DNA from 2 places in the Arthrobacter sp. Y3221159 genome. Region 2 is predicted to be linked to the other one. Evidence: riboswitches for the same ligand, from Rfam matches in the RefSeq annotation. Region 2 holds a riboswitch; the other holds the start of a gene.
The links. Region 2 has a riboswitch for glycine ahead of AC5RT3_RS20000 (amino acid permease). Riboswitches for the same ligand answer to the same signal wherever they lie in the genome.

Region 1 (14,452 bases), on a different contig from region 2:
TCCGCAACGAGGGCAAGATCTCCCTTGAATACCGGCCGCTGGGCTTCCTGGACCGCCAGTCCAGCACCAACTACTCGTCCCGCGCAGCCAACGCCGCCGCCTGCGTAGCTGACCAGGCGCCGGACAAGTACGCCGAATACGTCGACGTCCTGTTCACGAACCAGCCTGCCGAAGGCGGAGCGGGCCTCTCGGACGACAAACTCAAGTCCCTCGCCAGCGAGATCGGTGCGGACATCAACAGCTGCGTGGACGACAAGACTTTCCGCCCCTACGTGAAGTACTCCACGCAGCTGGCGTCCAACACCGGCATCACCGGCACCCCCACCATCTTCATTGACGGCAAGCAGTGGGACGGCACCACCGACCTGAATGCCGACATCCAGGCCGCGGTCGACGCGAAGGCCTAGCCCCGGCCCGACTGCTGCCACAAGGGGCCCGTTCCCGGAACGTCAAACTGTTCCGGGACCGGGCCCCTTGCTGTCCCATTCCGGTATGCCCTGCCTCGCCGCCGGCGTTTTTACCACCGGCGGGAGTTGGGCTAACCTTATCTAGCGCCGTCACGGCGCCCGCCCGCGAGGGCACGCCTCCTTAGCTCAGTTGGCCAGAGCACCGCTCTTGTAAAGCGGGGGTCGTCGGTTCGAATCCGACAGGGGGCTCCAGAAGAACCCGCCGCGTGGCCTGGTCCTAGCTGCCGGATACCCGGGGGCTGTCAGCCTCCTGCAGCTCCACCTCGGCTGTCGCCTGGATCAGTGCCAGGAGTTCGGGATCCAGCCCGGGGGAGAATTCCTCCCGGCGCTCAGGCGAAATGGTCATCGGGACACCCTCGGGCATGACATCGGTCCTCAGTTCCGTTCCGTCGTTGGACGGGGAAGCGCCCCGGAAGAGCTTGCCGGCCTCGCTGAGGTTGTCCGCACTGAACGTGTACTGGATGCTCTGGAGTCCCTGGTCCAGCAGCTTCTTCACTTCCGGGAATTGTTCAGCCTTCGTCTTTGGAATGGGCAGGACCTTGCCCCAGTTCACGCCAAGGCTTTCGAGCGCCTTGGCGAACGCGTTCTCGTGTGCCTGGTCCCGGACGATGAGGTAGGCGATGGTGGAACGGGCGGTCTTGTTGTCCGTCATTTCGTAGATCCGGCACTTCTGTAGTCGGCCGGTGGATTCAAGCATCAGGTTGTACAGCAGGTCCAGGACCAGGTTTCCGCTGTTGTACACGTAGGAACCGCTCCAGGGGTTTCCGACGGAGTCAACCGGCAGCGCACCCTGTGCTCCCACGAGGTAGTGGTGGATGTTGCCTGTGTCGAGGGCAATCTTCAGCGGCGTGGCTCCCTTCGCCCCCGGCTCATCCACGGGGTCGGTCTTCTTGCCCTGGTATCTGGGGGAACCGTCCAGCAGCTGCGAGATGGTGGTTCCTATTAGTTCGACATGGCTGATCTCCTCGGTTCCGACGCCCTGGAGGAGGTCCTTGTAGGGCTTTGCCGTCGCGTCCCCGCGGAAATTCATGCTCTGGAACAGGTACTGCATCATGGTGCGCATCTCGCCGAACTGCCCGCCAAGGCCCTCCTGGAGGGCGTTGGCTGCGGCGGGGTCCGGCTCATCGGCGGCGATTTCATTGATCAGGAGTTGGGTGTGCAGGTACATGGGGCCGTTTCCTCACTATTGCTCTGATACTGAGTGCTGCAGTTCATCGGGTTCAACGGCCCTTCGTTCCATGGGTCGCAGTAACTCCCGGAGCGCTGTGGCCGTCCGCCCATGGACCCGGTGGACAACCAGTGCCCCATACCATAAGCATGCTTAGTATCTGGATGGCAAGGGTTCCTGGAAAAGTTGGGGGCATGCTCCCGGACGGGTTTAAGCTGGTGTCATCTTCAAATAATCAGCCTGCTGATAAAAGGAGGATGGGTGCCATGCCCAAGACCGGGAAAAACGATCACGCACGCAAGGACGAACTTCCGTCAACGCTGCAGCGCTCGGAGCAAAAGGCCCAGGACACGTTCGCCAAGACCTATGATTCCGCGTTGGAGTCCTACAGCAACGATGAGAGCCGCGCCGCCCGCGCCGCCTACGCATCCCTTAAGCACAGCTACGAGAAGGTGGGGGACCACTGGGAACCCAAGGGCAAGAAGGGCCCGTCCGACAAGCGGGCCGAGGAGGGCGTCAAATCCTCCAAGCCCACCGCCGGGGGAGTGGATGCCAATGCTTCCAAGGAGCACTTGCTCCAGCTCGCCAAGAAGCTGGATGTCAAGGGCCGTTCAAAGATGGACAAGGGCGAACTGGTCAAGGCACTCCAGAAGGCCAATGACGCAGCCACCCGGAAGGCCAGGCAGTAGCCTCTCTGCGCGCCTGCCGTGACAGGGCACATCGCAGGTTCCGGAGCGCTGGCACTCTTGCCGTAACGCGTCCCAGGGTGTCGAATCAGAGGACACGTTAGGACGGGTTGCAGGGCAAAGACGCCAGGAGGATCCCATGTCGGTCAAAGGCACGAAGGACACAGCGAGGACATCTGGCGGCCGGACCGGCCCGGAAGCACGCCGCTCAGACGGGTCTGCCGGAATTGCCGCCGAGGAGCCGGCCAGAATCCGCAACATCGCACTGGTCGGCCATTCGGGTGCGGGCAAAACGATGCTCATTGAAGCATTGCTCGCCGCCAACGGCGTCATCACGCGGAAAGGGTCCATCGCCGACGGAACAACGGTGAGTGATTCCGATCCTGCCGCTGTCCACCAGCAGCGCTCCGTCACGCTCTCGCTGGTGCCCCTGCTGGTGGACGGCATCAAGGTCAACCTGCTGGACACTCCCGGCTACCCGGACTTCATCGGCGAGATGCGCGCCGGGCTGCGTGCCGCGGATGCTGCCCTCTTCGTCGTTTCGGCCGTCGACGGGATCGACGCCACCACCACTGCCCTGTGGGCGGAGTGTGAGCAGGCGAGGCTGCCACGCGCCGTCGTGATTACCCGGACGGACCACCCGCGCGCTGATTACGACGGCGCGCTCGCCGAGTGCCGGAAGGCGTTCGGGGAGGGCGTCCTTCCGCTCTACGTCCCGGTCCGGACGGGCGGGGACGTCACCGGGCTCCTGGGGCTTTTGTCCCGGACCGTCACCGATTATTCGGCGGGGGAGACTCCCGGCTCCCGTGAGGCGGACGCGGGCGAACTGGCAGGCGTCGAGGCAGCCAGGGGCGAGCTGATCGAGGGGATCATCGCCGAGAGCGAGGATGAGACCCTGATGGACCGCTACCTGGGCGGTGAGGACATCGACACCGGGGTTTTGATCGACGACCTGGAAACCGCTGTTGCCCGGAGTTCGTTCTTTCCGGTCCTTCCAGCGTCGGCGCTGACGGGCCTGGGCACCGCAGAACTGCTGGAAGTGCTGGTCCGCGCGTTCCCGCCGCCCACGGAGCGCGGCCTGCCAGGGGTGACCGACCTGGCGGGGCAACCGGAGGGGTCGCTGGCCTGCGACCCCGCCGGACCGCTGGCCGCAGAGGTGGTCCGGACATCCATCGACCCGTTCCTCGGACGGATCTGCCTTGTCCGGGTCTTTTCCGGGACGCTGCGTGAAGACTCGCCGGTGCATGTTGGCGGGCACGGGCTCGCGGACCGCGGCCACCAGGACCACGACACCGACGAGCGCGTCACCCACATCTACTCGCCGCTCGGGGCAACCCTGCGGCCGGTGCCGTACTGCGTGGCCGGGGACATGTGCGCGCTGGCCAAATTGGGGAGCGCTGAAACGGGGGACACCATTTCCTCCCGGGACAAGCCCCTGATCCTCGCAACCTGGGAAATGCCGGAGCCGCTGCTTCCAGTGGCGGTGGAACCGGACTCCCGCAGCGACGAGGATGCGCTGGCACGAAGTTTGGGCAAGATCGCGGCCGGGGACCCCACCCTCCGGGTGGAACGGAACGCCGAAACACACCAGCTGGTCCTGTGGGTGATGGGCGAAGCGCACGCCGAGGTGGTGCTGGACCGGCTTCGCGAGCAGGGCGTGAAGCTGCATACGGTGGACGTGGTGACCCCGCTTCGGGAAACCTTCGCGGCCCCCTCGGCCGGGCATGGCCGCCATGTGAAGCAGTCAGGCGGCCACGGGCAATATGCCGTCTGCGACATTGAGGTGGAACCGCTCGACCGCGGCGGGGGCTTCGAGTTCCTGGACAAGACGGTTGGCGGAGTGATCCCCGGGACCTTCATCCCGTCCGTGGAGAAGGGTGTCCGCGCGCAGATGGAGAAGGGGGTATCGGCAGGGTTCCCGGTGGTGGATGTACGGGTGACGCTGGTGGGCGGCAAGGCGCACAGCGTCGACTCCTCGGACGCCGCCTTCCAGGCCGCCGGCGCACTGGCGTTGAGGGAGGCTGCTGCAGCGGGAAGAATCCAGCTCCTGGAGCCGGTGTCATCCGTGGGTATCACCGTTTCGGACGAGCACGTCGGTTCCGTCATGAGCGATCTGTCCGGCCGGCGCGGAAGGCTTACCGGAACCACCTCCACCGGGGACGGGCTGACCGAAATCAGCGCAGAAGTGCCGGACCAGGAACTGCTGCGCTACGCCGTCGAACTCAGGGCCCTGACCGCCGGAACCGGCCGGTTCACCCGCCGCTACCTGCGGCACGACCCTGTGCCCGCCAGCTTCAGCCCCTCCTAAGCCTTTCCCCCGATGAACGCGGCCGCACGGAAGATCCAGCGGGTCTACCTGACGCTGACACTGGGCAACACCCTTGCAACGTCCTTCATCTGGGGGATTAACACCCTCTTCCTGCTCGACGCCGGACTCAGCAACCTCGAAGCCTTTGCCGCCAACGCCTTTTTCACGGCCGGCATGGTGCTCTTCGAGGTGCCTACGGGCGTCGTCGCGGACAGCTGGGGCCGGCGGGTGTCATTCCTGCTCGGCACCATCACCCTGGCTTCATCCACATTCCTGTACTACCTGCTCTGGCAGTGGTCAGCCCCGTTCTGGTGGTGGGCTGTTGTCTCCGTGCTGCTGGGCCTCGGGTTCACCTTCTTTTCCGGCGCAGTGGAAGCCTGGCTGGTGGACGCCCTGCATTTTTCCGGCTACGACGGCGGGCTGGAAGCGGTGCTCGGGCGGGGGCAGATGGTGTCCGGGGTGGCCATGCTGGGCGGTTCCGTGGCAGGCGGCGTGATCGCCCAGGCCACCGACCTGGGTGTGCCGTTCCTGATCCGCGTGGGCGTCCTGGTGGCCATGTTTGGCGTGGCGTTCCTGCTCATGCACGATGTCGGCTTCACCCCGGAGCGGTCGCCGCACCCACTGCGGGCGACCCGATCGGTCCTGAAAGCTTCGATCGACGGCGGTTTCAAGCACCCGCCGGTGCGGTACATCATGCTGGCAGCCCCGTTCACCGAGGGCGTTGGCTTCTATGTCTTCTATGCCCTGCAGCCCTACCTGCTCCAGCTGTTCGGGGACCCCCGGGCCTACGCCGTTGCGGGGCTGGCGGCTGCCATCGTGGCGGGAGCGGACATCGTGGGCGGATGGATGGCGCCCCGCGTCCGGAAACGGGTCCGCAGGCGCACCACCGTTCTGATCGTGAGCAACGTGGTCAGCTCCTTGATCCTGGTGGTGCTGCTGTTCACCACGGCGTTCTGGCTGGCCCTGGTCCTGCTGGCCCTGTGGGCAGTGGTGGGCGCGGCAGGCACGCCGGTGCGCCAGGCGTACCTGAACGACATGATTGCGTCGAAGCAGCGCGCAACCGTCCTCAGCTTCGATTCCCTGATGGGCTCCAGCGGCGGCGTGGTGGTGCAACCCCTGCTCGGCCGGAGTGCGGACCTCTACGGCTATCCGGCATCACTGGCTGTCAGCGGCGTGGTGCAACTGCTGGCCGCGCCGTTCATCCTGCTCAGCCGCCGGCAGCGCTCGCAGGCGGACACGGCGTCGGACCTCACCGCAGCACCCTAGCCGTAAACCGCAGGCAGTCCGGACCGTAGCCGCCGCAGCCTCAGTCCCCGTCCATCAGTTCAAGCAGCTTGCGTGCCGCGTCCCGGATGTCGTCGTGGCCGTACTGGGCAGCCCTTCCCTCGAGCGAGATGACCGCGCACCGGTGCACCTTGCTGAAGTCCCCGTACGGAAAGCTGACGCTGCCCTTGGTGCCCTCCGTCTTTTCGTCATCCCGGCCCAGGTGCCACGCTGCGAAGTCCTTGAAGCCGTGCTTGTCGATGAACGAGTTTTCCTGGTCCGTGGACGGGGCATGCTCGCTCCAGTCATCCCGGATATCCCGTTGGACCTTTCCTTCCTTGATCAGCCTGCGCGCCTGCTCAAGTGCCGTCCGGTTAAGCTTCGCTGCCATGGTGCCTCCTTCACGCGGTGCTCCGGCTGCTGGGGCCGGGCGCGCTTTCAGCGTAGGACCGCGCCCGGCAAACCGCCACGGGTTAACGGCTGCGAGACGGGCGGGAAACGTCGGCCAAGCCCGCGCCCTGCACGGGGAATCCGCGGCAGGCGCCGCGTGATTGTCCGGTGGAACACACTATTGCGCCGGTGACGGGATCATGCCCTAAACTGCTTCACTGAGGTGCCGGAAATGGCGCTGCGCAGCAACGAAAGTGAACAGGCTATGGCTACCGATTACGATGCTCCACGCAAGCAGGAAGAAGAGTCTCCGGCTGACTCGCTTGAGGCCCTCCAGGCGTCACGTGGCGGCAATGCGCAGACCGCGGTCATTGACATCGATGAGAACGACACCGCCGAAGGTATCGACCTGCCCGGCGCCGACCTGTCAAACGAGGAACTGACCGTCATTGTTGTTCCCGAGCAGCAGGACGAATTCACCTGTTCATCGTGCTTCCTGGTCCGCCACAGGTCACAGGTGGCGCTGGAAAAGAACGGCATGAAGTACTGCATCGAGTGCGAAGGCTGACCCCCGTTCTGCAGCAGTCCGGCGGCCGTTACCGCCGGTAACGGGATGATGCAGAAACGGCAGCGGAAGGGTCAAGAAAGGCCAGGAATCAGCGCCTTTTTTATGGCCCCTTAATGCTGGCCGCGGCAGACTAACGGTTGCGCGCCGAAGCGGCCACAAGCCTCGTTTCGCGTGCATGAGGCTCCTAGTCTTGAGCTATCCAATCGCTCCTTCCTTGGGTGGCTCCACAATGAAAAAACTCTCCATTTGGCTCACGGCTATCCTTATGGCCGTCGGCCTGGGAATCCTGGTTCCGGGGCCCGCCTCGGCAACCACCTCGTATTGCGGACTGGTCTGGGGGTCCCTGTCCAAAGCTGACGACACGTTCAGCAAAGCATCAGTCACCAACGTCCGGACCGGGCAGCACTACTGCTTCGACCGGATGGTGGTGGACCTCAACGGCCCTGCAACGGGCTACAGCGTGAGCTACGTTCCGCAGGTGGTCCAGGACGGTTCCGGCTTCACCGTCCCTGTCCGGGGTGGCGCCCGGCTGCAGGTCAGGGTGAATGCCCCCGCCTACGATCCGCAAACCGGGCAGCCCACGTATAACCCGGGCAACCAGGCGGAACTCTCGAATGTTGCCAACTACCAGACCTTCCGCCAGGTGGCCTGGGCCGGCAGCTACGAGGGGTACACCAACATCGGCCTCGGCGTTCGTGCCCGCCTTCCGTTCCGGGTGTTCACCTTGGACGGCCCTGGTTCCGGCTCCCGCCTGGTGGTTGATGTGGCGCACTTCTGGTGACGCGTCCGCCGTCGTAAGGCAAAAAGGTGCCGTACCCCCGGATCCGGGGGCACGGCACCTTTTACGTGCGGACTGCAAATTCCTACTCGGGGACCACCAGGGCAGGGGTGTCCTGCTTCAGGGTTTCGCCGCGGAAGAAGCCGGGCCGCACCTTGGCCATTACCAGCATGAACACCGCGCCCATGGCCAGGATCCCGACGCCCAGCACGAAGACCAGGCCAACGCCGAAGACCTCCGAACCGCTGCCGAACTCGGGCGCGAGGCTGTCCACGGCGGTCTGGAAGAACACCACGAACAGGCCCACCCCGCCAAGCACCGGGCACAGCAGCCGCAGGATGAAGTTGCGGGCGCTGCTGAAGACGCTGTGCCGGAAGTACCAGGCGCAGGCCAGCGCTGTCAGGCCGTAGTAGAAGCAGATCATCAGGCCCAGCGACACGATGGTGTCGTTCAGGACGTTCTCGCTGACCACATGCATGACGGCGTAGAACCCGGCAGAAACGAGGCCTGCAATGACGGTGGCGAAGCCCGGCGTCGCGAACTTCCTGCTGACCTTGCCGAACCGCTCCGGCAGGGCGCCGTAGTGCCCCATGGCCAGCAGGCCGCGCGCGGGGGACATGAACGTGGACTGCAGGGAGGCGGCTGAGCTGGACAGCACGGCAAGGGACATCAGGATGGCGAACGGGCCCATGATGGGGGAGGCGAGGGCTGTGAAGATGTTCTCGTGGTTGTCCTCATTGTTGAGCCCGTTGCCCGTATCGCCGAGTCCGGCGAACATCATGGTGGCGATGCTGACCAGGAGGTAGATGGCAAGGACAATGATGGCGGTCAGGGTACCGGCCACACCGGCTGTCTTCTTGCCGTTGGCCGTTTCCTCGTTAAGCGTCAGGCAGACGTCCCATCCCCAGTACACGAAGATGGACAGTGAGATCCCGGCGGCTATCTGGCTGAAGGTTTCGACTTTGGTGATGTCGAACCACTCCCAGCTGAAGGGGATGGCCGTTTCGGAAGCGGACCAGTTGGCGAACGCCATGGCCACGAACAGTCCAAGGACCAGCAGCTGGAACCCCACCAGGCCGTACTGCACCAGCTTGGTGGCGTGCAGGCCGCGGTAGCTGACCCAGACGGCCAGGGCCACGAACACGAAGCAGGTCAGGACGTTGATTGCCTTGTTGTCCGCTAGGTCCGCAAGCTCGGCGGAGCCTGTGAGCTGGGACAGGAAAAGGTAGAAGAAATCGACGGCCACGCCCGCGAGGTTGGACAGGACGATGATGTTGGCGGCGAGCAGGCCCCAGCCGCCCATCCAGCCCACCCAGGGGCCGAAGGCCTTGGTAACCCAGGTGAAGGTGGTACCGCTGTCCGGGGAATCGGCGTTGAGTTCCCGGTAGGCGAGCGAGACCAGGATCATGGGGATGAACCCGATCAGGAAGATGACAGGCAGCTGGAGTCCGACTTCATTGACGGTGGGGCCCAGTGCACTGGTGAGGGTGTAGGCGGGGGCAATGGTGGAAATACCAAGGACGACGACGGCGAGGAGGCCCAGCTGCCCGCCCTTCAGTCCTTTGGCGCTGATTCCGCCGCTGCCCGAGGGTTGGTTGCCGGAGCCGGCTGACGACGTACTGGTGCGGAGCGTCTCTGTCATGGCACCACTTTCTGAAGACTCTATGATCACGATCACTATATGAATGACGTTCATTTAGTATGGGGGCGGGAAGGCCGGAGCGCAAGGGGCAATATGAATCACATTCGTTTATGATCGGCGCCACTCCGGTTAGTAAGCTCACTGAGAAATTCTTGTCCGGGCGCTTCAGGCCTTTCGCGGGGCTGGTAGCGTCGCACGTACTGGACCACTCGAGGAGGACTGATGAAAGCTTCACCGACCCTGACCAACAACCTGCAGGCCGTGCTCACCGACCTGATTGAACTGCACATCCAGGGCAAGCAGGCGCACTGGAACATCGTGGGCACCAACTTCCGGGACCTCCACCTGCAGCTTGATGAGATTGTTGATGCCGCGCGGCAGTTTGCCGATGACACGGCCGAGCGCATGCGCGCCCTGCATGCACTTCCGGACGGCCGCAGCTCCACTGTGTCCGGGTCCACCAGCCTGGCGCCGTTCCCCGAGGGCCTGATCAGCACCAAGGATGCGATCGAACGGATCGTGGCCGCCCTCGAGGCGGCCGTGGGCACCATGCGCAAGGTCCATGACGAGGTGGACGAGGAAGACCCCACCAGCGCGGACCTGCTGCACGAGTTCATCCTCAAACTGGAGCAGTTCTCCTGGATGGTGAACGCCGAAACCATGAAGCCCACGGCCAGCGTAACCGCCCCGGATTCCAAGTAGCCCGCCGGCGGGGAACGCCGGCACGCAGCAAGCGCCCCGCGTCGGAGGTTCATCTCCGGCGCCGGGCGCTTTTGCTGTGGCGTGACACTGCCGCTTAGGTGGCTGTTGGGACTTTGCGAAGTACGACGGCGGCGAGGACTGCCGCCCCAGCCATCAGTACCAGCCCGATTGCCGCGGTGACGTGGACGCCGGAATCGAAGGCTGCCGCCGCAGCATGCCGCACCGCGTCAGCCAGGGGTGCCGGCAGGGCGGCAGCCACATCCATGGCGCCGGCGAGGGTTTCGCCCGCGTTGTGGATGGCGCCCTCGGATGCCGACTCCGCCAACGCGGCCGGCAGCCGGAGGTTGTGCTGGTAGGAAGCCGTCAGGATCGAGCCCAGCACTGTGGTGCCCAGGAGGGCACCAATTTCGTAGCCGGTCTCAGAAATGGCGGCGGCGGCACCGGACTTCTCCGGCGGCGCTGCCCCCAGGATCAGGTCGTTTGAAATAGTCTCGGCCGTACCCACGCCCAGGGCAAGGACCAGCAGGGCGGCCAGCAGAAGCGAGGGGCCGCCGTCGTGGTTCCCGAAGGTGACCACGCTGTAGCCCGTGGCGCTGAAGGCCAGCCCGGCGGCCACCACGAACCCCGGCCGCACGCGCCGCACCAGCGGCACCACGGCCAGCCCTGCCACCACCGTGGCCACAAGGGCCGGGATCATTGCCATGCCCGCTGCCGAAGGGGACATGCCCTCGAGCAGCTGCAGGTGCTGCGCCAGGAAGAGGATGAAGCCGTTGAAGGAAAACAGGGCCAGGACGTTGGCCGTAATGGCCATGCTGAACACCCTGTTCCGGAACAGGGACATATCCAGCAGCGGATTCGCCAGCCGCAGCTGCCGGCGCACGAAGACTGCACCCATGGCCAGGCCGAAGGCGATGCCGGCGAGGGCTGCCGGGCCGGTGCCTTCCGTGGCCAGTTCCTTGATGCCGTAGACCAGGGGGACCATCACCAGCAGGGACAGCAGGATGCTGGGTACGTCCACGCGGCCCGGGGCGGGGTCCTTCGACTCCGGGATGAAGGTTGGGCCGAAGGCCAGGAGGGGCAGCATGAGCGGCACGGCCACCAGGAACACCGCGCCCCACCAGAACTGCTCCACCAGCCAGCCGCCAAAAATCGGTCCCAGGGCCGCCCCGCCGGAGAACCCGGCTGCCCAGATGGCTACCGCCAGCCTGCGGCGGCTGGGCTGCGGAAAGATGTTGCGGATCAGGGAGAGCGTGGACGGCATCAGCATCGCCCCAAAGAACCCCAGGGCGGCACGGCCGGCGATCAGCCAGGCGGGGCTTGGGGCGAAAGCCGTGGCCGCGGACAGGGCGGCAAAGCCGATGCTCCCGATGACCAGCAGCTTCCGCCGCCCAATGCGGTCGCCGAGGCTGCCCATGGACACCAGCAGGCCGGCGAGCACCAGGGGGTAGGCGTCCACGATCCACAGGAGCTGGACGCCGGTGGGTTCCAGGGCGCGGGTGATGGCGGGCAGGGCAAAGGTGAGGGCGGTGTTGTCCACGGCAACCAGCAGGACCGGGAACATCAGTAAGCCCAGGGCGAGCCAGTCCCGCCACGGCGCCCGGACGGCCGGGCCGCCGACGGGGGCCGTCGGGGTCCTGGTGGTGGCAGCGGAAGTTGTCATGAAATAACTATACCGTCCAGACGGTACAGTTACGAAACTAGGCCGGGTTGGAGAGGCTGCCGCCGCAAAAGGCATGATTAGACGCATGCCCCGAAAGCCCGTAGCCCGTGAAGCGGTCCTTGACGCCTTTGAAGCCCTCCTGATTGAGGTGGGTGAGCGCGCGGCAACCCTGGATGCCGTTGCGGCGAAGGCCGGAGTGTCCAAAGGCGGGCTTCTGTACCACTTCCCCAACAAGGAAGCCCTGATCCAGGTGCTGCTGGACCGGCTTGACGGGCTGGCAGGAGCCGACGCCGATGCCATGGCAGCTGCCGGGGAAGGGGCTGCGGCCTACTTCGTCCGGTCTTCCGTCTGGGCGGATACTCCGCTGGACCGGGCGATCGTCGCCGCAACCCGCCTGGCGGAGGTGGCGCACGAGGAAACGCGCCGCCGGTTCGCAGCGATCCAGCAGCGCTGGCTCGACGAGATCGCGGCCGACGTGGGCCCGGCGCTTGCCAAAGCAGTGCTGTACATGGGGGACGGGCTCTACTTCAACGCCATGCTGTCTGTGGGGCCGGTACCGCCGGGCGGCGCGGCCGCCGATGTGGACGAATTGCTGGCAGCCCTGGAGCGCCTACGGCGGTAGCCGGCCATTTGCCCCAGCCGCTGCGGCGTAGGACAATTAAGCGCTGTGGGAGCCGCCGGCGGCTTCCCGCGACAATCCAAATAAATAGCCTTTGATCTGCGGCGGGAGAGTTCTGCCGAAAGTACAGCAGGCGCCGTAGGAGCAAACCCTCCCCAGGAATCTCACAGGCCCATGTACCGCCGCGGCGAGGCACCTCTGGAAAGCAGCAGGCAGTCCGCCTGGGTAACCCGTTGAGCGGGAGCCTTGGGCTGTTGTGTTCACCGACGGTGCAAGCGGGGCCACGCGCAAGCTGGCAACGCGGAAACTCTCAGGTCCAATACAGAGCGGGGAGGAACCCGAATCGCTGCGGCGTACCCTGCGCCGCCTGAATTATGGAGTTCCTGTGACTGCTTCCCCGGTTTCCGCCACCTTTGTTGACCGGCATATCGGCGCGCGCCGCCAGGCCGACGTTGACACCATGCTCAAGGCCGTCGGCTATGACAGCGTGGATGCGCTCGTGGACAAGGCGGTTCCCAAGGACATCCGGCAGGACACCCCGCTGACGCTGTCGCCGGCGTTGAGCGAGGTTGAAGCGCTCGCAGAACTGCGCAAGCTTGCCGCGAAGAACAAGACCGCGGTCCAGATGATCGGCCAGGGCTATTACGACACCGTGACGCCACCGGTGATCCGCCGCAACATCCTGGAATCCCCGGCCTGGTACACCGCCTACACCCCGTACCAGCCTGAGATTTCGCAGGGCCGGCTCGAAGCGCTGCTGAACTTCCAGACCATGGTCCAGGACCTGGTGGGGCTGCCCATTGCCAACGCCTCGCTGCTCGATGAAGCCACCGCGGTGGCCGAGGCAGTGCTCATGATGAGGCGCGCCAACAAGAACAAGGATGCCAAGGACGGCAAGACCGTCCTCGACGCCGACTGCATGCCGCAGACCATCGCCATCGTCAAGGGCCGTGCCGAGGCGCTGGGCTTCGACGTGGAGATAGCCGATCTTTCCGCAGGCCTGCCGGACGGTGCCATCAACGGCATTGTCCTCCAGCAGCCCGGCGCGTCCGGCCGGGTGTGGGACCAGTCCGGCGTGATCGCCGAGGCGAAGGAACGCGGCGCGCTGGTCACCGTCGCTGCCGACCTGCTCGCCCTGACCCTGATCACGCCTCCGGGCGAGCAGGGTGCGGATATCGCCGTTGGTTCCGCCCAGCGTTTTGGTGTCCCGCTGTTCTTCGGCGGCCCGCACGCGGCCTACATCGCCGTCCAAAAAGGCCTGGAGCGTTCCATGCCCGGCCGCCTTGTCGGTGTGTCCAAGGACGACGCCGGTGTCCCCGCCTACCGCCTGGCGCTGCAGACCCGCGAGCAGCACATCCGCCGCGAGAAGGCCACGTCCAACATCTGCACCGCGCAGGCACTGCTGGCGATCGTCGCGTCCATGTACGCCGTCTACCACGGCCCCGAGGGCCTGAAAGCGATTGCCCAGACCACCAACCGCCATGCCCGCACGCTGGCAGCTTCACTGAAAGCCGCGGGACTCGATGTCCTGCACACCTCCTTCTTCGACACCGTCACTGTCCGCGTACCCGGCAACGCGGCGGGCATCGTTGCCGCTGCGGAGGAGAAGGGCATCAACCTCCGCGGCATCGACGCCGACACCGTGGGCATCTCCGTGGACGAAACCACCACGACGGCGACCATCGCCGACGTCGTCTCCGTCTTCGGCGGGGAGGCAGTGGGATCAACGGGGTCATTCGCACTGGACCCCGCGGTTGAGCGCACCTCGGACTTCCTGCAGCATCCGGTGTTCAACACCCACCGGTCGGAGACCCAGCTGCTGCGCTACATCCGCAAGCTCTCTGACCGTGACCTGGCGCTGGACCGGACCATGATTCCGTTGGGCTCGTGCACCATGAAGCTGAACGCCACGGCCGAGATGGAGGCCATTTCCTGGCCGGAGTTCGCCTCGATCCACCCGTTCGCCCCGGATTCGCAGACTGAGGGCTGGCGTGAACTGATCGCGGGCCTGGAGGCTGACCTGGCCGAGATCACCGGTTATGACCAGGTGTCCATCCAGCCCAACGCCGGGTCCCAGGGCGAGCTCGCCGGCCTGCTCGCGATCCGTGGCTACCACCGCTCCCGCGGCGAGGGCCAGCGCAATGTCTGCCTGATCCCGGCCTCGGCGCACGGCACCAACGCCGCGTCCGCGGTGCTCGCGG
Region 2 (13,140 bases):
GCGTCCTTGGTGGACGTCAGGCCCTCGGGGAACTCGTCCAGCCGGTTGTCCGCGGAGACGGTGCCGCTGCGCCCGTCAGGCAGTGCGTGCATGGCCCGCATCCGTTCGGCAGTCTGGTCGGCGAAAAGCCGGGCCGCAGCGATGATTTCGTCAAGCTGCAGGTGCAGGTCGCGGAAGTTCGTGCCCACAAGGTTCCAGTGGGCCTGTTTTCCCTGCAGGTGCAGTTCAATCAGGTCGGTGAGGACCATCTGCAGGTTGCTGGCAAGGGTGGGAGACGCTTTCATCATGTACCTCCGATGCGGCCTGGCCGGCTGCCCTTCAGCCGGACACTAATTCTAAGCATACTTAGTAACAGGCCTGCGACTGCCCCTGCCAGGCCATGCTGCCGGGCCGTCAATGCTTAGCGGGGGCTAGCTGATCCTCGCGAGCGCGAAGCCGTCCCACCCCTTCGAGCCGACCGTCTGGATGACGGTGGCGTCCAGCCTCGGGTGCTCCCCCAGCAGCTTAAGGGCGTCCACGATGCCCGGGGCGTTCACGGGATCCAGGTCTGGATCCAGGATGGCACCCTCCCAGACGGTGTTGTCCAGGACCACAGTGGCACCGGGCCGGCCCAGGCGCACCGCCCAGTCCAGGTACCGGCTGTTGTTCTCCTTGTCTGCGTCGATGAAGATGAAGTCGAAAGGCTCCCGGCCCTCCTCTGCGAGCGCAGCCAGGGTTTCCAGCGCGGGTCCCAGGCGGATCTCCACCTTCTCGCCCAGGCCGGCATAATCGAGGTTGGCCCAGGCCACTTCCGCGTGCTTGGGCAGGAATTCGCACGTGACCACTGTGCCATCCTCGGGAAGCCCCCGCCCGATCCAGATGGTACTGAAGCCCGCGAGCGTACCGATTTCCAGGACGCGGCGGGCACCGGAGAGCTGGACCAGGAGCTTGAGCAGCTTTCCGGCATTCGGTGCAACCTCGATGGCAGGCATCCCCGCCTCCGCGGCGGAACTGATGGCCTGCTCTAGGGCCGGGTCCGGGTGGACCACCACACGTGTCAGGTACTCTTCAGCTGCCGTCCACTCCGGCCGGGGCTTATGCTCGAACATTGCCACAGTTTGGCACGGGCGGACTTGCTGGTCCAGAGAATAAGCAGGGCAAGTGGCCACCGGAAAAGATGACTCAGGAACCGTCCGCCAGGGCGTCCTCCAGGCGCTCCACCTTGGCGGTGAGCTCTCCTGTGTAACCGGGCCGGATGTCAGCTTTGATGACCAGGGAAACGCGGCTGCCGTACCGCCCCACCGCCTCGGTGGCGCGCTTGACGACGTCGAACACCTCATCCCATTCGCCTTCGATGGTGGTGAACATCGACTCCGTCTGGTTGGGAAGCCCCGACTCCCGGACGATCTTCACAGCAGCGGCAACGGCGTCGTGGACGGAAGCGTCATCCGGCCGGGAGCCTTCAGCAGGGGTGCCGGACGGGGCAACAGAAAACGCAAGCAACATGATGCCAGTCTGCCACGCCGTCCCGGCGGGCAACGGGCAGCGCGGGCGCCCCCGCCGTCACATAAGCTCCTACCCTTCAGTAACGGTGAAGGCGCGCAGTTGCGTTGCTAACCTTTTGGGCATGAGTCTCGCAGTCGCCCGCAAGCCCCTCCGCGCCGACGCAGCGCGGAACGTGGACAAGATCATTACGGCGGCGCGCCAGTGCTTCCGGGAGTTCGGTCCGGATGTACCCCTGCAGACCATCGCGGCCACGGCCGGCGTAGGCCCGGCCACCCTTTTCCGGAACTTCGCGGACAAGGAGGAGCTTGTCCTTGCGGCATTGAACCGGCAGCTTCGGCTCACCGTCGATCCCGTGATTGAGGGGGCGCTGGCCGATATCGATGCCGCCGCCGGCCTGTTCCGGGTGCTGGAGTCCCTTATGGATGCCTCCAGTGCCGACGCCAATCTGCTGGGCGCCGTGGCCGGCAGGCGCGAACTGCTCACCGGCATCGCCGGGTCCCTGATGGAATCCCTCAGCGTCCTGCTGGTGCGGGGGCAGGGGCAGGGAAGCCTGCGTCCCGACATCTCCATGACGGACATGTTCCGCCTGCTCGCCATGCTGATCAGCGTTGTGGACACCATGGAGCCGGGCTCCGACGCCTGGCGCCGTCCGCTGGCACTGGTGGAGGATGCCATCCGCACTGCCCGGCCGGCGCGCCCCCTGCCGCCGCATGTTCCAGTGCCTGCCGCCACAACCTCGCCCACGGCGCCCCTGATGGCCGCCCTTGGCGAACCCGGACTGGGGTAGGTTCCTGCCGGCAACGCACTTGGGCCGGCCACTTCCCGTGCAGCCGCCCCGGATTAGGGACCCATTGTGGGCGCCCACGTGGTGCAATACACTTCAAGAGGGTTACGCAGCCAGCCTCTGAACATCCCAGATGGAGCGACTCCATGAAGCAGTTCCTGCATTTCCGGCAGCCGATGGCCGCAGCGCGATGAACAGTTCAAAGCTCTCGCACTACCTCAACAATCCGCGCGATCCGGAAGAGGTCCTGCCCACATTGAGCGCGAATGAACTAGCGGACCTGCTGGACGCGCTGTACCAGAACCTTGACACGCCAGAACCCGAATTTGGCGCGCAGGCCTGGTACGACATGGCCGTCGAAGAAAGCTGCCGCCGGGCCGCGCTGCCGGACGGCGCCGCCCACGGAGTGGCATAGCAAGCCGGAATCATCTTCGTTCCGGCTGGATCAAGACCCTCCCCCACAAAGCAGTTCCTGCTGGCCACGGCATGATGCCGGGGGCCGCGCCGCGCCTATTCCTGCCCGGTGCCCGGCCCGCGATCCCCGCGGTGTTCGTTGGGCACATGGTCCTTCGCTTCGATGAGATGCTGCTGAAGCTTCTCCTCGGCGTCCCGGCGGCGCTTCGCCGTATCCCGCATGTCCCTGGTGGACTGGGAGCCGCGGGGATCACGGTAGCCTGGACGGCGCCTGCCGGGCTGCTCCCCCGCGGGCTGTGACTCTACGTTCATTCCGGTTCCTCCTTTGGCCGCCCGTCAGGACCTACCGCATTCGGTCCCTGGTGCCCGGCAGTGGGTCAACCGCTGGCCGCGTCCCCCCTCTTGCGGATCTCCCGCCGTACCAGGGCCTGCAGCGCGGGAACCGGCGACGACGGATCCGCCGTCAGGCCGGCGCTCAGCCTCTCGGCCAGCAACTCCAGATCCTCCGGCGGGACGTCGGACAGGGCAGCAAATCGTGTGTAGAAGCGTTTGGCAGGAAGCCCCGCCCGCCGTCGGGCATCTTTTCGGGGCCGGCCGGCTCTTTCTCCGGCAGCGTGCAGCTGATTGTCCATGGTCCCCGTTCACAGAAAATTCCGTGGCCGACTGCATAGCCGCTCCCATAGTACAGCCGGGGACTGTCATCGGAAGTGACCCACGTCACCCAGGCGCGGCTCCGCGGCGGACGGTCAACTCCAGCCCAGCAACCTCAGCAGTGCCGCCGTTCCCGCTCCGGCGAGAACCACCACCAGGAAAGGGGCACGCAGCGCCAGGGCCACGGCGGCAGCGGCCAGCGCGCCGAGCCGTGCGTCGGCGGCCAGCGACTGGCCCGATGCCACGGCATTCACCACGGTGAGGGAGGCGAGCAGCCCGATGGTCATGGTTCCTGCTATGCGCGACATTCGCGGATCCTCCAGGAAGCGGGCCGGCACCAGGTAGCCCACCAGTTTCCAGGCATAGGCCAGGGCACAGGCCACCAGCAGCCAGAACCAGAGGCTCATGCGCCTGCTCCCGGAACAGGCCCGTGGTGGCCGCCGTCATGTTTTCCTCCGTGGCCCCCATCATGCCGGTGGCGCTCCCGGTAAGGATCCACGTCGGGTTCGAGGCCCTCGTCACTGCGCCCGTGGCTGAACCAGCCGATGGCTGCCGCTACGACGGCGGCCACCAGGATGGGCACGCCCGCGGGCACGAACGGAACGGCGATGACCGTGGCCACGGCGCACACCACAGCAATGGCCACGGGTTCGCGACCTTTGAGCCTCGGCCAGAGCAAGGCCAGGAAGGCGGCCACCGCGGCGCCGTCAAGGCCCCATTGCCTGGGGTCCCCGAGCGCCGCGCCGGCAAGGGCGCCTACGGCGGTAAACAGGTTCCACAGCACGTAGATCCCGATGCCGGCTGCCCAGAATCCGCGGCGCTGCTCTTCCGGATCAGTTTGTCCTGTGCTGGTGGCCGTCGATTCGTCGATGGTCAGCTGGGCGCCAACGTATTTCCGCCAACCGGTGGGCCTGAGCAGCGCGTTCAGCTGCATCCCGTAGATGCCGTTGCGGACGCCCAGCAGCGTTGCCGCGCTCATCGCCGCGATGCCGGAGCCGCCGCCTCCCACCACGCCGATGAACGCGAACTGTGAGCCGCCGCTGAAGAGCAGGAGGCTCAGGGCCATGGTCTGCCAGAAATTGAGCCCGGAGGTGACGGACAGCGCCCCGAAGGACACCCCGTACAGCCCGGTGGCGATGCTGATGGAGATACCCACCCGGACGGCCGGTGATCCCAGGAGAAGCATGGTCCAACTCAATCACAAGGAGGACGGGCGTCTGAAACCGGTCTGGAGCCGCTGGTGGGTCAGGCCCAGGCCAGCCCGGAGCTGCCGTAGGGGGGTGGCGGATTGCGGTAGTCGAGCGGCAGCCCGTCCAGCAGCAGCGGAGGCGGGACGTACCGGAGCTCCCCGAAGGAGCTGTCCATGGTCCGGTAGTCCGGCGGCGCGAGTCCTGCTGCTGCTTCGTGTGTTCCGGCTAGGGAGAACAGTTCCCCCGCGGTCCTCGCCAGCGACAGCCGGGCGGTTCCACCCAGGCCGGTACGACGGCGGCCGGCAAGGAGCGTGACTGCTGCGGCTGCCGCTCCGTACCCGGTGGCGTGGTCCAGCGCCTGGACGGGCAGGGCACCCGGGTGCCAGCCGCCGTCGTCCGTCTCCTGGCCGTAGAGGTCTGCAATCCCCGCGGCCGCCTGCACGATGCTGTCGAAGCCTCGCAGGCTGCTCCACGGCCCTGTTGCACCCCAGCTGTTCAGCGTGACCACGGCCAGCCCGGGGCGGGCCTCCAGCAGGGCACCGGTACCCAGCCCGAACCGGTCCAGCGCCCCCTTCCGGTAGCCGGTGACCACCACGTCGGCAGCTGCAATGAGGTCCCGCAGCCGGCTTTGGTTTTCGGGGCGGCCGAGGTCCGCCTCCGCACTGCGTTTGTCGAAACAGGTGTCCACGAACTGGTCGGACAGTTCGGGCAGCCGGGGCGGGTCGATCCTCAGGACGTCCGCGCCGAGCGCAGCCAGGAGCCGGGTGGCAACGGGACCGGCGATGACCCTGGTGAGGTCCAGGACGCGGACGCCGGCCAGCGGGCGTGCCCCGGTGCCGGCGCCAGCGGGTGGAGGACCTGCGCCAGCGGGTGGAGGACCTGCCGGAACCGCTTCCGGCCCCGGCATACCGGCCAGGCCCATCCCTGTGGTTTCGCCGTCGGAGGAAGTCAGGGAAATCCAGGGACCGGAACCGGCAGCCTCTCCCATCGGGGAGGCCAGCCACGCGCTGCGCGTCCGGACGGCAGCGGCAATCCCGCCCGCTGCCTGGATTGCCGCCTCCGCCTCAAGGGAAGCCATGGTCCGGAGCGCGGCATCCACCCCGGCAGGCGAGCGCGCGCCAAGGGCCTGCAGCAGGCGCTGCTCGTGGTGCGGGTAGTTGGCGTGCAGCCGGATCCAGCCGTCCTTCGTCCGCCGGAACCCGGACAACGGGGCAAACCCCTGCAGCTTCCGCCCGGCGATCCGCAGATGCCCGGACGAATCGAAGGCGGCGGCGGTCAGTGCCGGTGTGGTGGAGAACCTTGGGCGTCCACCGGTGTACTGGGTCAAGGCTGCCGCTGCGGCGGAGACGGCGCCCAGGGCGAGGCCCTCCACGTCCAGCGGCCCGGCCCACCAGCGGCGGGGACCGACGTCGTCCGGCTGTTTGCCCACGGCCGCCTACCGTCCCTGCGTCGAAGCCATCTGGAGCTGGCTCAGGACCCGGGCGGGCACATTGGTGGTGATTTCGTGGATCCCGAGTTCCTGGCAGAGGGCCACATCTTCCGGGGAGTCCACCGTCCACACGCGGAACCGCCGGCCGGAGCCGAGCCAGCGCTGGACGGTAGCCGGATGCCCGCGGACGTAATCGATGCCCGGCCCCGCCAGCCCTGCCAGGCGGCCGTCCAGGATCCGCTCGCCTTCCAGCTGCGTGGCTTTCATCAAGTTGGCAATGGCTCCGCCGGTGATCGGGCCCAGGCCAAGCCCGCCGCGGATTTCGTGGATATTGATGTCGTCCACCAGTTGGCAGACGTATTGCGCCGGGACGGACCGGAGCAGGTGCCGGACCGAGTCCGGGCTGAAGCTCATGAAAGTCACCGCCACGTTGTCCACGGTGGAGCCGGCGGGATCCCAGCCCTCCCGGCGCAGCAGCTCCAGGACCCTGTCCTCAAGCTTCAGCTGGTAGGGGCTGGGATGCTTCAGTTCGATGGCGAGCCTGACCGGCCGCCCGGCTCCCCGAAGAATGTCCAGCAGTTCGGGCAGGGTCAGGAACTGTGCCGACCGGGCACCGTACGCCTCCGGGATACGCACGCCCTTCCATGACGAGAAATCGAGGTGCCGCAGTTCGCGCAGTGTCCGCTCGGCCACCGGCCCCGTGCCGTCCGAGGTGCGGTCAAGGTTGGCGTCATGCAGCAGGACAACATGCTGGTCGCGGGTGAGGTGGACATCGCACTCCACGCCGTCCGCCCCGTCCGCCAGTGCCTGCAGGTAGGCGGCCCGTGTATGTTCGGCGAAGGCGGCGCTCGCGCCGCGGTGCGCAAAGACCAGCGGCCTCTTCGGCAGTGGCTCCTCAAACCTCATGCAGACACGGTAGCCGACCGCGCCGCCACTGCGGGGCTAGGCTTGGCATATGCAGGTGAACTCTGAGCCAACTACCCAGGAAGCCCCGCCCCAGCCCGCTCGCCCGGTGCCGGACCACGCCCACGCGGCCGCCGCCGTCGGCCGCCGGCTTGGTGACGGTGATGCCGAAAAGGCGGCAGCGCTGCGGAAAATGAAGCTTGTGGCCCTGGGCCTGCTGATCGCCATGGCCGTTGTTTTTGTTGTCGCCTTCGCGCTGCAGGACGAGTATCCCTGGCTGCAGTATGTGCGGGCGGCCGCGGAGGGCGGCATGGTGGGCGCCCTGGCCGACTGGTTCGCCGTGACGGCGCTGTTCAAGTACCCGATGGGCATCAAGATCCCGCACACCGCGATCATTCCGCGGCGGAAGGACCAGATCGGCGCCTCGCTGGGCGAGTTTGTGGAAACCAACTTCCTGTCCGAACAGGTGGTCCATGAGAAGCTTGCCAGCGTCAACATCGCCCGCCGGGCCGGCGAATGGCTCGCCACGCCTGCAGGCGCCGAGCGGGTGGCCAAGGAAGGCGCGGCGCTCATCCGCGGCGCGTTCAAGGTCCTCAACGACGACGACGTCCAGGCGGTCATCGAGGGAATGGTGCGCAAGCATCTGCTCACTCCGCCGTGGGGACCTCCGGTGGGCAAGATGGCGGAGCGGATCTTCCACGACGGGCACCACCACAAGCTCGTTGACCTGCTGGTGGACCGGGCAGCTGACTGGGTCAGCGAGAATCACCAGACGGTGAGCCGGCTGGTCTCCGACCGCTCCCCCACCTGGGTTCCGCAGTTCGTGGACGGGCTCGTGGGAGACAAGGTGTACATCGAATTCCTCAAATTTGTCCGGGCAGTGCAGACGGACCCGAACCACCAGGTCCGTCAGTCGATCGACAAGTACTTGAACGACCTCGCCCAGGACCTGCAGCACGATCCTGCGATGATCGCCCGAGCTGAGGACATCAAGGCCCAGGTCCTGGGGGACCCTGAGGTCCGCGAACTGGCCTCCCGAACCTGGGGAACGGTGAAGAACGCCCTGCTGGGTGCCGTGGACGATCCCGACAGCGACCTGACCATCAAGTTCAAGGCCGCGGTCCGGGACTTCGGTTCCCGCCTGGTCAGCGATCCCGAGCTTGCCGGCAAGGTCAACGCCTGGATCGGCGACGCCGCCGGGTATCTGGTGCGCACCTACCGCTCGGACATTGCCGGGGTCATCACGGATACCGTGGCGCGCTGGGACGCCGAGGAGACGTCGCAGAAAATCGAGCTCCAGGTGGGCAAGGACCTGCAGTTCATCCGGATCAACGGCACCGTGGTGGGGTCGCTGGCCGGGCTGGCGATCTTCACGGTGGCCCACCTGGTCTTTGGCTGAGCGCCGCTGCCGGCCAGGGGCGGACGTTTAGGCGAAGGACTCCAGCTCAATCCCGGCAGCAACCAGGCCTGCCCGCACTCCCGCGGCCATCTCCACGGCGCCCGGAGTATCGCCGTGGATGCACAGCGAATCGGGCCGAACCTGAACCACGGTGCCGTCAACGGCCACCACTTCGCCCTTGGTGGCCAGCCGGACCGCCCGCTCCACCACCGCATCGACGTCGTGCAGGACGGCGCCATCCTGCGAGCGGGGGAGCAAAGTTCCGTCGGCCTGGTAGGCGCGGTCCGCGAAGGCTTCAACGAACACCGGGTGGCCGGCCTTCTGTGCCTGCTTCAGCAGCTCCGAGCCCGGCAGCCCCAGGATGGGCAGTCCGGGGTCGTAGGCGTTGACGGCCGCCACCACGGCCTCGGCCTGTCCGGCATCATGCACCAGCCGGTTGTACAGCGCCCCGTGGGGCTTCACGTAGTCCACGGAGGCACCCACGGCGTGCGCGACGCCGTCGAGCGCTCCCAGCTGGTACAGCACATCGCCGAACAGCTCATCGAAACTGGCATCCAGCGATCGCCGGCCGAAGCCTGCCAGGTCCCGGTACCCCACGTGCGCACCGACAGTGACGTCGAGCTCGTAGGCTGCCCGGCAGCTGTCCAACATGGTGATGGGGTCGCCGGCGTGGAACCCGCAGGCCACGTTGGCGCTGGTCACCAGCTGGAACATCGCGGCGTCGTGCCCCATCTTCCAGGAGCCGAATGATTCGCCGAGGTCAGCGTTGAGATCCAAAGGTGTTGCCTTCCAGCGTCTGCTTGTCGGGAGCTGCGGCGGCCTTCAGCTCCCCGGGGATGGTGTCCGGCATGGGTCCGAACGCTTCCTTGGCGTTCGACACCACGGCGCGGCCCATCATGAGGTTACCCGCTCCGCCCACCACCGCCCCGATCCCGAAGGGCAGGGCCCTTCCAAACAGCGCCGTGCCCTGGCGTTTGAGCAGGTTCTTGAGGAAAGCCTTCTGGATCCGGCTCCGGATGCTGCTGAACCCCGGCATCGGCATCGATTTGGACAGCATGCTGCCCCAGGCCTGGGTGGCGTTCGCGCCTTTGCCCGCAACCTGCCCGCTGAGCGCCCCGAGGAGGGACGTCCCCTCCTCGCCGAGCATGATGGCCATGACCATGGTGCTGGCCTTCTCCGGGTTGGTCAGCCGGATGCCATGGAGTTCGGCCAGTGAAGTGGCATACAGGGCTGTCGCTTCCAGGAATCCGACAGTGGCTGCCGCCGAAAGTCCCAGCGACGCCACCGTTCCCACGCCGGGCACCGCGGCGGTGGCACCCACCACCGCCCCGCCGCCCGTGACGGCACGCAGGTAGTCGCGCTCCAAAATGTCGGCCAGCTGGGCGGCGGTGGCACGCGGATGCTTCTTCTGCAACCGCCGGAGATAGGCCACCACGAACGGGCGCTGGATTTCCACCGCCTTCAGCAGCATGTTGTGGACACCGGGCTTGGGGTTGCCCTCAGCGTCGAACACCGCGTTGTGGGCGGTTTCCTGTGCGATTCGTACTGCGGGATTGCTGCGCCTGGCCATGATCACCTCATTCAAATCGACCTGCAGCGGGAAGGCTGCCGTGCTCCTCCATCCTAAGTGGATAAACACTAAGCATGCTTAACTTCGGCGCCTTGGCCTGCCGCCGCCCGGTGGGGTCCGCCGGCGTCCGCTCACTTCCTTGCCTGCTCTTTCTCGGCCAGGCCGGTGCCGGTGCTTCCGCCGGCCGCAGCCTCGTCAGCCCGCAGCTCGGCCTTGAACACCTCGAACCGGGCGAGGTGCGCGGGCCGGCGCCGCAGGACTGCCCATGCCGCACCCAGGACCACGAACCAGGCGGGGGTGGCCAGCAGGGCGGCGAGGGTGTCGGCCTGGGTGGTCAGCGCCCAGAGGACGAAGGCGAAGAACGCGAAGACCGCCCACACAACGGGAACGCCGCCGGGCATCTTGAACTTCGAGGCTGCATGCAGGTGCGGGCGGCGGCGCCGGAACGCCAGATAGCTGGCCAGGATCATGGACCAGACGAAGATGAAGCACACTGCGGACACGGTGGTGACCATTTCGAAGGCCTTGCCGACGTCCTGGCCTGCGTACATGAGCACGACGCCGGAGAGCAGCAGCACGCACGACAGGAACAGCGCGTTGCTGGGTACCTTCTTCGGCGACAGCCGGGCGAAGACGCCCGGCGCATCCCCCTCCTGGGCCAGGCCGAACACCATCCGGGAGGTGGAGTAGATGCCGGAGTTTGCGGAGGACATGGCGGAGGTCAGGACCACCAGATTGACCACGGTGGCGGCGGCGCCCAGTCCGGCCAGGGAGAACATGCCAATGAACGGGCTGTGTCCGGCGGCGAACTGGGTCCACGGGGTGACGGACATCAGGATGATCAGCGCGCCGACGTAGAACAGCAGGACGCGGACGGGGATGGCGTTGATGGCCCTCGGCAGATTCCGCTCCGGGTTCTTGGCTTCCGCCGCCGTGGTGCCCACAAGCTCGATGCCCACGAAGGCGAAGACGGCGATCTGGAATCCGGCCACGAAGCCCATGAATTCATTGGGGAAGAAGCCGCCGTGGCTCCACAGGTTGCTGAAGCCGGCCGTTCCGGCGTCGCTCTGGAAGCCGGTGAAGATCATGAACAGGCCGACGATGATCAGAGCGGCGATGGCGATGATCTTGATCAGGGCGAACCAGAATTCGGTTTCGCCGAAGGCCTTGACTGTGGCGAGGTTCAGCAGGAGCAGGATGGCGACGGTGGCCAGCCCTGGGATCCACAGCGGCAGTGCCGGCCAGAGCTCCCGGGAGTAGCCCGCGATGGCGATGACGTCCGCGATCCCGGTGATCACCCAGCAGAACCAGTAGGTCCAACCGGTGAAGAAGCCTGCCCACGGCCCCAGGAGGTCGGCCGCGAAGTCGCTGAAGGATTTGTAGTTCAGGTTGCTCAGCAGCAGTTCGCCCATGGCGCGCATAACAAAGAACAGCATGAAGCCGATGACCATGTACACGAAGATCACGGAAGGGCCCGCGGCGGAGATGGTCTTTCCGGAGCCCATGAAGAGGCCGGTACCGATTGCGCCGCCGATGGCGATGAGCTGGATGTGCCGGTTGCTGAGCTGGCGTTCGAGGTGGGGAGGTTCGCTGTGTGCGGCCTTGCCGGAAGGGGAAGCGCCGTGGGGTGGCTGGCCGCCCGGGGACGCGGGGGGATGAATCGTCATGAGGAACTCCATCGTTCAAGCAGCACCGGATGCTGCATAGATTCGGTTCCTCCCCGCTCTGTACATGACCTGAGAGTTTCCGCAGCCGTAAAGGCGTGCTTGCACCGTCGGTGAGCCGGGACCTGCCCGGCTGCTTTCCAGAGTTGCCTTTCCGCGGCGGTACATGGGCCTGAGAGTTTCCTGGGGAGGGTTTGCTCCTACGGCGCCTGCTGGATGTACCTGGCAGGGCTCTCCCGCCACAGGTCAAAGGCATGTTCAGTTAGAAAAAGTTGCTTCGCATGGACCGCTGCCGGCAGGCCGCCCCGAATCGGTGGAGCCGGTCCGGCACGGCGCCGGTCAGGTTCAGTGTGGTTCCGGTCACGCAGCATTGTCAAACCCCCAACCAGGAATCCGGGGGCGTGGCAGGCGCCGATTTGCCACGAGCAGGCAAGGCCGTGTACCTTGTGAGCCGAATCACCCACATTTGAATAAGCCTTTCGAGCTGTGACGGGAGAGCTCTCCCGGACAACCACCGGACAGGCGCCGTAGGAGCAAATCCTCCCCAGGAATCTCTCAGGCCCATGTACCGTCACAGCGAGGCGACTCTGGAAAGCAGCCCGGCTTCCTGCCGGACTCACCGACGGTGCAAGAGTGCCCTGCCATGAGCAGGTGTCCTCGGAATCTCTCAGGTCCAATACAGAGCGGGGAGGAACCCATCCATGCCGTGCCATCCGTGGCCGGCCAGACCTGGAGTTCCTCATGACGATTCAATCCAACCCATCGGCCTTCGCCGACCGCCATATCGGCGTGCGCCGCCAGGCCGACGTCGACACCATGCTCAAGGCCATCGGCTACGACAGCGTGGACGGGCTCGTGGACGTTGCCGTTCCGGGATCCATCCGCCAGGAGCACGTGCTCCGGCTTGAGGACGCCCTCAGCGAGGTGGAGGTCCTCGCCGAACTGCGCAGGCTTGCGGCCAGGAACAAGACCGCGGTCCAGATGATCGGCCAAGGCTATTACGACACCGTGACGCCGCCGGTGATCCGCCGCAACATCCTGGAGTCCCCGGCCTGGTACACCGCCTATACCCCGTACCAGCCTGAGATTTCGCAGGGCCGGCTTGAAGCCCTGCTGAACTTCCAGACCATGGTCCAGGACCTGACCGCCCTTCCGGTGGCGAACGCGTCCCTTCTGGATGAAGCCACGGCGGTGGCCGAGGCCGTCCTGCTGATGCGCCGGGCCAACAAGAACAAGGACGCCAAGGACGGCAAGACGGTCCTGGATTCCGATTGCCTGCCGCAGACCATCGCCATCGTGCAGGGGCGGGCCGAGGCCCTGGGCTTCGACGTGGAGGTCGCGGATCTCTCCAAGGGGCTTCCCGACGGCGCCATCAACGGCATAGTCCTCCAGCAGCCCGGCGTGTCCGGCCGTGTCTGGGACCAGTCCGCGGTCATCACGGCGGCTAAGGAACGCGGCGCGCTTGTCACCGTCGCTGCCGACCTCCTCGCCCTGACCCTGATCACCCCGCCCGGAGAACAGGGCGCCGATATCGCCGTCGGCTCCACCCAGCGCTTCGGCGTGCCGCTGTTCTTCGGCGGCCCGCACGCTGCCTACATGGCGGTCCGGACCGGGATGGAACGCACGCTTCCCGGCCGCATCGTGGGCGTCT

Region 1: another riboswitch for glycine. It lies ahead of AC5RT3_RS20010 (aminomethyl-transferring glycine dehydrogenase); the one in region 2 lies ahead of AC5RT3_RS20000 (amino acid permease).

Annotation. Positions count from the first base shown of each region.
Region 1 covers NZ_JBNHFC010000033.1:100-14,551, reverse strand. The annotation lists gene AC5RT3_RS20075 (DsbA family protein) at 1-407, shown strand, start outside; tRNA gene AC5RT3_RS20070 (tRNA-Thr) at 583-659, shown strand; gene AC5RT3_RS20065 (manganese catalase family protein) at 685-1,635, opposite strand; gene AC5RT3_RS20060 (ChaB family protein) at 1,902-2,324, shown strand; gene AC5RT3_RS20055 (elongation factor G-like protein EF-G2) at 2,461-4,629, shown strand; gene AC5RT3_RS20050 (MFS transporter) at 4,642-5,895, shown strand; gene AC5RT3_RS20045 (hypothetical protein) at 5,936-6,283, opposite strand; gene AC5RT3_RS20040 (DUF4193 domain-containing protein) at 6,548-6,850, shown strand; gene AC5RT3_RS20035 (AMIN-like domain-containing (lipo)protein) at 7,080-7,631, shown strand; gene AC5RT3_RS20030 (APC family permease) at 7,714-9,270, opposite strand; gene AC5RT3_RS20025 (Dps family protein) at 9,493-9,972, shown strand; gene AC5RT3_RS20020 (MFS transporter) at 10,067-11,632, opposite strand; gene AC5RT3_RS20015 (TetR/AcrR family transcriptional regulator) at 11,718-12,254, shown strand; glycine riboswitch at 12,347-12,443, shown strand; partial or broken gene AC5RT3_RS20010 (aminomethyl-transferring glycine dehydrogenase) at 12,637-14,452, shown strand, end outside.
Region 2 covers NZ_JBNHFC010000032.1:2,942-16,081, forward strand. The annotation lists gene AC5RT3_RS19930 (Dps family protein) at 1-284, opposite strand, end outside; gene AC5RT3_RS19935 (O-methyltransferase) at 411-1,088, opposite strand; gene AC5RT3_RS19940 (thiamine-binding protein) at 1,162-1,485, opposite strand; gene AC5RT3_RS19945 (TetR/AcrR family transcriptional regulator) at 1,607-2,272, shown strand; gene AC5RT3_RS19950 (hypothetical protein) at 2,460-2,684, shown strand; gene AC5RT3_RS19955 (hypothetical protein) at 2,780-2,995, opposite strand; gene AC5RT3_RS19960 (hypothetical protein) at 3,061-3,315, opposite strand; gene AC5RT3_RS19965 (AzlD domain-containing protein) at 3,430-3,741, opposite strand; gene AC5RT3_RS19970 (AzlC family ABC transporter permease) at 3,738-4,520, opposite strand; gene AC5RT3_RS19975 (CoA transferase) at 4,580-5,953, opposite strand; gene AC5RT3_RS19980 (glycerophosphodiester phosphodiesterase) at 5,960-6,859, opposite strand; gene AC5RT3_RS19985 (DUF445 domain-containing protein) at 6,909-8,255, shown strand; gene AC5RT3_RS19990 (LamB/YcsF family protein) at 8,283-9,032, opposite strand; gene AC5RT3_RS19995 (hypothetical protein) at 9,016-9,825, opposite strand; gene AC5RT3_RS20000 (amino acid permease) at 9,957-11,492, opposite strand; glycine riboswitch at 11,541-11,638, opposite strand; glycine riboswitch at 11,640-11,738, opposite strand; glycine riboswitch at 11,970-12,070, shown strand; partial or broken gene AC5RT3_RS20005 (aminomethyl-transferring glycine dehydrogenase) at 12,231-13,140, shown strand, end outside.